Regions from separate parts of the Bacillus sp. JJ1533 genome, predicted to be linked through region 1. Evidence: riboswitches for the same ligand, from Rfam matches in the RefSeq annotation. Region 1 holds a riboswitch; the other holds the start of a gene.
The links. A riboswitch is a leader RNA that binds a small molecule or an ion and turns the genes downstream of it on or off. The one in region 1 is predicted to bind cyclic di-GMP.
Positions count from the first base shown of each region.

Region 2: another riboswitch for cyclic di-GMP. It lies ahead of V7138_RS12690 (Flp family type IVb pilin); the one in region 1 lies ahead of V7138_RS06310 (anti-repressor SinI family protein).

Region 1 is NZ_JBALOV010000011.1:67,975-71,566, reverse strand. It holds gene V7138_RS06320 (DEAD/DEAH box helicase) at 1-495, shown strand, start outside; gene V7138_RS06315 (YqhG family protein) at 473-1,267, shown strand; cyclic di-GMP riboswitch class I at 1,645-1,734, shown strand; gene V7138_RS06310 (anti-repressor SinI family protein) at 1,769-1,909, shown strand; gene V7138_RS06305 (helix-turn-helix domain-containing protein) at 2,039-2,371, shown strand; gene V7138_RS06300 (VanZ family protein) at 2,423-2,890, opposite strand; gene V7138_RS06295 (nucleotidyltransferase domain-containing protein) at 2,954-3,592, opposite strand, start outside.
Region 2 is NZ_JBALOV010000025.1:146,242-149,833, forward strand. It holds gene V7138_RS12675 (pilus assembly protein TadG-related protein) at 1-473, opposite strand, end outside; gene V7138_RS12680 (TadE/TadG family type IV pilus assembly protein) at 473-853, opposite strand; gene V7138_RS12685 (A24 family peptidase) at 850-1,341, opposite strand; gene V7138_RS12690 (Flp family type IVb pilin) at 1,435-1,623, opposite strand; cyclic di-GMP riboswitch class I at 1,741-1,827, opposite strand; gene V7138_RS12695 (DUF192 domain-containing protein) at 1,918-2,250, shown strand; gene V7138_RS12700 (sensor domain-containing protein) at 2,333-3,592, opposite strand, start outside.

The DNA of each region.
Region 1 (3,592 bases):
TCATCTGTTCCATTTAGAGGTGGATTCAAACGTGGGAAAAAAGATTGGATGAGAGAATTGTTTAAAGGAAAATTCCAAGTTTTGATTGCTACTGAAGCCGGTGGCGAAGGTATTAACTTGCAATTTTGTAACCATATTATCAATTATGATCTTCCTTGGAATCCGATGCGACTTGAGCAACGTATTGGTCGTATTCATCGACTAGGTCAGGAAAAAGATGTTCATATTTACAATTTTGCAACAAAGAACACAGTTGAAGAGCATATTCTAAAGCTTTTATATGAAAAAATTAATCTGTTCGAGCGTGTTATTGGGCAGTTGGATGATATCTTAACACGGCTTGATCTTGGAAATATTGAAGACCATATTCAAGACATTATGCTTCGGTCTCGGAGTGAGGGCGAAATGAAAATTAAGATGGAGAATTTAACATCGATTATCAGTTTTGAAGAACAAAACGGGGGTGAGCAGCGTGCAGCAACAGGAAATCGTTAATTTTCTAGAAAAATATTTTGTATCCAACCATTGTGAAATACTTGAACGGCATCCTGGTTATATGACCGTGCAATTGACAATCGACTTAGATAAGCAACTCATGAACCGCCCCTTCTATTGGACGTATGTGGAAAAAACAGGCGGAGAACCGAATCCAATGAAGCTTACGTTAATTACAGACCGGGACCAAACGCCCGATCATGTAAAGGGTGACTTTATCCATTTCGGAGCACCCCGCTTGCATCAAATTTTTGAATCAACGAAAAAGCTAGCAAGCTATATTCGGTTGTACCAACAAATACCACCAGGGGCCCAAGGGAATACACCTCTTTACCCATGGCTCGGGATAAATGTGAAGGTTTCCTATAAGAGTGATCGTAAGCGCGATGTGTTGATGTCACTTGGCTTACAACTTATTAACGGAATCATAGTGGAGGATTTTCAGGAAAAACTTGAAAAGCTTCCACTTACTCCTAAAATTCCAGATTTAACATACACGATGTCACCGCTTGTAAAACCACAAAGTGGCGTCAATCGTCTCCAGCAATATGTGAGAGGGTATGTGGAATCACAGAATCATGCATGGGCAGAAGAAGCAAGAAAGCGCTGGGACGAGGATTTAACTTTGTTAGATGCCTTTTACGAGGGGATTGACGAAAAACCAGAAAGCTATGAAATTGAAAAAGAAGCACTAAGGGACCAATACGAACCGAAAGTCCTTGTCGAAATTATCAATGGTGGATTGTTTTATCTTTGTCAAAATACGATGTAACATAGGCCTATCCTCATTTTTGGGGGTAGGTTACATTTTTTTAGGCTTTTTTTAAAATAATCGTTCGACAAATACCCTTCCATTTTTTGGTGTTTTTACAAAAATCCTCATTGGAATGATGTGATGTATTCCCCTCCCTTACTACCTTGTTAACAAATCATAGGTCTTTCTCCCTATCCTTCGAGTTCATTCTACATAAACAGAAAAAAGCGGACCTTTTTCGATATACAGGACAAGCAATTGTTTATGTTTTATAAATATTTTGACATCGACAGTTTTTTACAGAAAGCTTGATAATCATGCTTTATACTTCAAAGAGTAATACAAAGGTTCTATACATACATGGACTAACGTGTTAGGTCAGTCAGCTAGGTTCGAACAGACAAAGGCAAACCTATTGAAAAATGGGGACGCAAAGTCACAGGTCTAAGGTTGGAGATTTCAATTATGATGGCTGGACTGCCTGGAATACTATTGTATTTTGGGAGGGTATTGGAAAGTATGACACAATTAAAAAACGAAACACTCGATCAGGAATGGGTAGACCTAATTTTAGAAGCACTAGATATGGGAATTAGTGTGAACGAAATCAAAGCATTCTTCGCAGAAAAAGCTGACGGATTTGACTCGATGATTGGATAAAGAACAGTGAAACCCACTCCTACTTGGGAAAAACACATTTTCTTGCAATATTTTTGATTAAATCGTTCGTCATACAAAACAATTTTCTTCATTTTATGTTATAATCATGAATGGAGGAAGGTGGATTTTATGATTGGTCAACGTATCAAACAATACCGTTTGCAAAGAAAATTATCCTTATCTGAATTAGCTGATAGAGCAGGGGTTGCGAAATCATATTTAAGTTCAATTGAACGCAACCTTCAATCAAATCCTTCTATTCAATTTTTAGAGAAAATCTCTGCGGTCCTTGGGGTATCTGTGAATACTCTACTCCATGATGAGGATCACGAAGTTCAAATAGAAGATCTTGATTCTGATTGGGCCCAACTTGTACAAGAAGCAATGAAATCCGGGGTTTCAAAGGATGAGTTTAAGGCATTCTTAGAATTTAACAAATGGAAAAATACGAACAATAAATAAAAAAGCACTTCAGGAGAGTGAAAAATTCTTCTCTTGAAGGGCTTTTTTATTTTATAGGGAGATATTCTTTTTGAGTGCGGTAATTCCTCTTAAAAACTTGCCTACCCTTGATTGTTTCTGATTAAAATACTTTTTGTGGATGATATAGGATACAACAATGACGCCTATCGAATCTTTTACCAAATCGATAAACGAAAACGATCTGAACGGTACAAAATATTGATGGATCTCATCCAGCGCTCCATATAAAACCGAGATTATAAACAGCAGAATTTCTATCTTAAGCGAAAGCTTTCCAAAGGTCAGGAAAGCCATCACCAATAAGGCATATAAAATAGCAAACTGAAAAAGGTGACCAATTTCGAGTGCAGCTCCTAGCAGATAATATAATTGTATACCAATTTGGTCGTCTATATCCTCAAATTTGCTAGGATTAAAATGACTTGATTGTAACCATATCCAAAGCATATATACAACTGGTAATATTCCTAAAATAAAGCGAATGATATATAAGTACATAAAAACCTACCTTTACCTTCAAACAATGTACTTCGTTACAATCATGTCCTGATTCTTATTTGTTTAAACTTGCCTACCCCCTCTTCGCCAAATTAATAAAAATGGTCGTAATGGAAAATACAAAAAATGCAGTTTCTTAGGTAATGGCAATGTTTCCTTGTCCATATAATAAGGATGCAATGTACTTAAAATAAACATAAACTTTTGTTGGATTGACATAAGCGAAAATAAATGACGTGAATGATATTTTGAAATGTCCTGGGGGACTGGGTTTGTATGCAAATTAATCATTCTTTCAATATAAAAAATTGCTTGCTGGCCTAATAATTGACTTCTAGTGCTTTTTATGAATGGCTTCATCTCTTTCGTTATTTTTGTTTTCGATAAATTAGACGAAAGAATCAAGGCTTGCCCCGCTATATGTGTAGCTTTATATTTTTGTAATAAACTTCGAAGTCGTGGCCAATGAAGATCTTTTTGAACTAGCATATGGATATCAAATAGCCAGCGTAACCTGGACCAACCATGCCTAGCTCCATGTGTTACTAAAAATAAAAATAAGTCCTCACTACCTAAAATATAAACTGTATACTTCGTAATCGTACTTACTCTTTTTCGATCCCATAACTCTTTAAAGCTTGGTTCTTTTGTTGGAGCAGGATTTAGCCTCCAATGTATTTCAAGCTTTATCCCCTTTTTCGG
Region 2 (3,592 bases), on a different contig from region 1:
GTTGCATCAGCAACCTTCAGCTTGACTTCACTTCCAAATTGTAAGGAATTCGAATATTCTACCCCTAGTGGCACAGCCCCAACTCCTGATGTTACAGGCATCAAATCTACAGAAGCATCTGCCCGGATCACTGGATTTTCAAAACCAAGGGTACGAGCGAAAAATAACTGGACTTCCTTGTTTGCAATGACCTCGATCGTTGTTGAGTTATTTTGAATAAAGATTGAAAAATCACTTGGGTTCTCTTTATTAAGTTCAATCGTTTTCGTTGCCATCATTTGAGCTTGAGTTTGATTTAGAGGCAGTTCCCCTGCTCCTGCTAAAGCAGCAGCATCCGCTACCTTTTGAATTTTGGCCTTTTCTAAGTATAGATTCCCCACATCAGCGACCAATGCAAGTAATCCTAAAAACACACTCATCATAATAGCAATAAGTACAATCGTTGCCCCATCTTCTTTTTTAAAAAATTTCATTATTCTATCCTCATTGTTGTTTCATTTTCAAGCTGAAATGGATTCGGTACAACACGATCAAGAAGAGGGGTTGAAAGCGTAACTGGGTAAGAAATCGCAATGGTTACAAATTCACCCCTTGAGCGACCAATTTCAGGTGAAATATTCACTTTAACCAATTCGCTTGTCATTACTTCTGTTGCCTCAACTGCAGTCCGCAGGATATCCTCATTACTTCCGCCTACACTTGCCACTCTAGCTGCCTCTCTACTTGCATGATTGAGGGTTAAATAAGCTGAAAAAATCCGTCCAAAATCAATGATTCCAAATACTAAAAACAAAAGGAGTGTAATCGAAAGTGCCATCTCAACAATTCCTTGACCATTCTGCTTTCGTATCACACTAACTCAACTCCACTATAAAGAAGCGTCCCAATCACGATCGCAACTCCATAAGGAAAGGCATGATGCATATCCTCTTTATCGATTCCATCAAGTGTACGAAAACGCATCGCAAAGAAGATCCTTTTGAAGAAGAAACCTACTTCTTTTTTATGAATTAAAATCGCTATCGCAATCACTCCGCCAATAATGGCAATCACGAAGAATGATTGAAAAACAAAAGTACTACCCTTTAAAGCTCCAATTGCCCCAAGTAGCTTGACATCTCCTGCTCCCATACCACCAAGTACGTACGGAATTAATAGTAGACCGAATCCTGTAAGAATACCGAAAAAGCTAAATTGAAGACCGTCCCATCCATTTGATACTGTATGAAAAATAAGACCGATAAGCATGGTTGGAAATGTAACAAGGTTATATATTTTTCTTTCTTTTATATCTGTAATAAAAGAAATGAGAAGTGCCAAGAATAAACATACATTTAGCATTCATCCACCTCATTTTCAAGTTCATTTAAAAATCCCCTACTCTCGCATTTTTAGGATAGTAGGGGAATTGGTTAGTTTACATTAATTCTATAATTATTGAGCTGGTGGTGTAAATTCGGTACCAGTTAGTTTCTTTCCAATTTCAGCAAATTTTGTTTGAATTTGTTCACCGAAGAATGTGATTGCTGCAACTGCTGCTAGAGCGATAAGTCCAAGAATCAAACCGTACTCAGTCATTCCTTGACCTTTTTCTTCTGTGAAAAATTGTTTAATTTTTTGCATAATATATATTTCCCCCTCGAAATTTTTGTTTTTATTTTTTTGACAATCGATGAGGTACAAAAAAGGGCGATATTATCCCGAAAGAATAATATCGCCCCTCAAGGGTTCGATTTATTTTTCGGTAGCTGGCGAGCATATTGTTTTCACAATGAAGCCCCTATAGCTTTGCGTCGCTAGGTTTCCCCAGGTTTGCCCTTATCGATTTTGTCATTGTTGTTTGCCTTACGAGTTAGAATATAACATGCCTATACAGCATCAAACAATCAGTAGATAATGGAAAGGCAGGAAAGAAATATGAGCAAAAAGACTCATATTCGCATCTTAAATCTAGAACTAAAGACCTATGATACTTTTTTAAAACGGTTAAAAGGCTTGATGTTTCAACTTAAACCGATCAAAAACGAAGCTATCATTTTAGAGCCCTGCAATTCCATCCATATGTTCTTCATGTTTTTTCCAATTGATGTTGTCTTTCTTGATAAAGAAAATCGAGTGGTGAAAACGAAGGAAGATGTGAAACCGTGGACCGTTATCTTTCCGGTTAAACATGCATATAAAACCATTGAAATGCCAGTCGGATCGATTCGGAAGTTTGGGATTCGGGATGGGTGTGTGATTGAGGTTTGAGTGGGATTCCTTGTCTGTCATACACAAAATATGAAATTTCGTAAATCCACCCAAAAAAATGCCATCCCGAAAGATGACATTCCTAATCATTATTCAACATATATTCTTTTATTTTTTCTACTGTTACTGGCTTTGAAAAATAATAACCTTGTCCCAAATCGCATCCAAACTGGACTAAAGCATCTGCCTGTTCTTTTGTTTCAATCCCTTCAGCCACAACCTTTAATTTCAAGCTATGAGATACGTTTATAATTGTTTGAATGATTTTCTGATTAGATTGTTCATGTTCAGAGTTATCAAAGAATGACTTATCTATTTTAATATAATCAAATGGAAGTTGAGATAAATAGCTTAAAGAGGAGTACCCTGTTCCAAAGTCATCTAACGATAAGTGAATACCTAAGCTCTTTATCCGTTCAAGTATTTTTACCGTTTTATTAATATCCAAAATCGCAATACCTTCTGTTATTTCCAAATTCAATAAGGAAGGTGGAAAGTTCGTTTGCATTAAAATCTTTTCAAGCTTCTCAACAATATTTTCCTGAAATAATTGGATTACCGATAGATTTACACTTACCATGATAGGTTTGGGTAACGTCATTACATGGTGAATAGCTTCTTCCAAGACCCAGTCGCCTAATTGATTAATAAATCCATTCTTCTCGGCAAGCGGAATGAATTCCATAGGGGAAATAAAACCGAACTCTGGATGTTTCCATCTAATGAGCGCTTCGATCCCTTTTATTTCTTTCGTCACAATTTCAATTTTCGGCTGAAATTCCAAATAAAATTCACCTTGTGCCAAGCCTCTTTGAAAATCACCTGTTAGCTTTGCTATCCTTTCCACTTGCCTCATCATGGTGTCATCGTAAAATTCGTAACCCTTCCCATTCGTTACATTATCTTTAATATGATGTAGTGCAATATTGGCATATTTTATTAATGAGTCAACACATACTGTATGTTCTGGAAATAAGCTTATTCCTATTCTTAGGGTCGATTCTAGACCAATATTAAGAGATTTGGGCACTATACTTATGATTTCCTCAACCATTCCTTCTACTTCAGAAATGCTCAATTCGCGCAACAGGATGAAAAATTCACAACCATTATACCTTGTGATAAACCCATATTTATCAACTAATTCACTTATTTGATTTACAACTGATTTTAATACCTCATCGCCAACATTGTGACCGTATGTGTCGTTTATGATACTTAATTGAACAAAATCCATGTATAGGAGGGCAAGCTTTTTGTTTTGGGACTTTGCCACCTTTACTTCTTTTTCAAGCATTTTATGAAAAAGATGTTTGTTAGGAACACCTGTCAATGAATCATA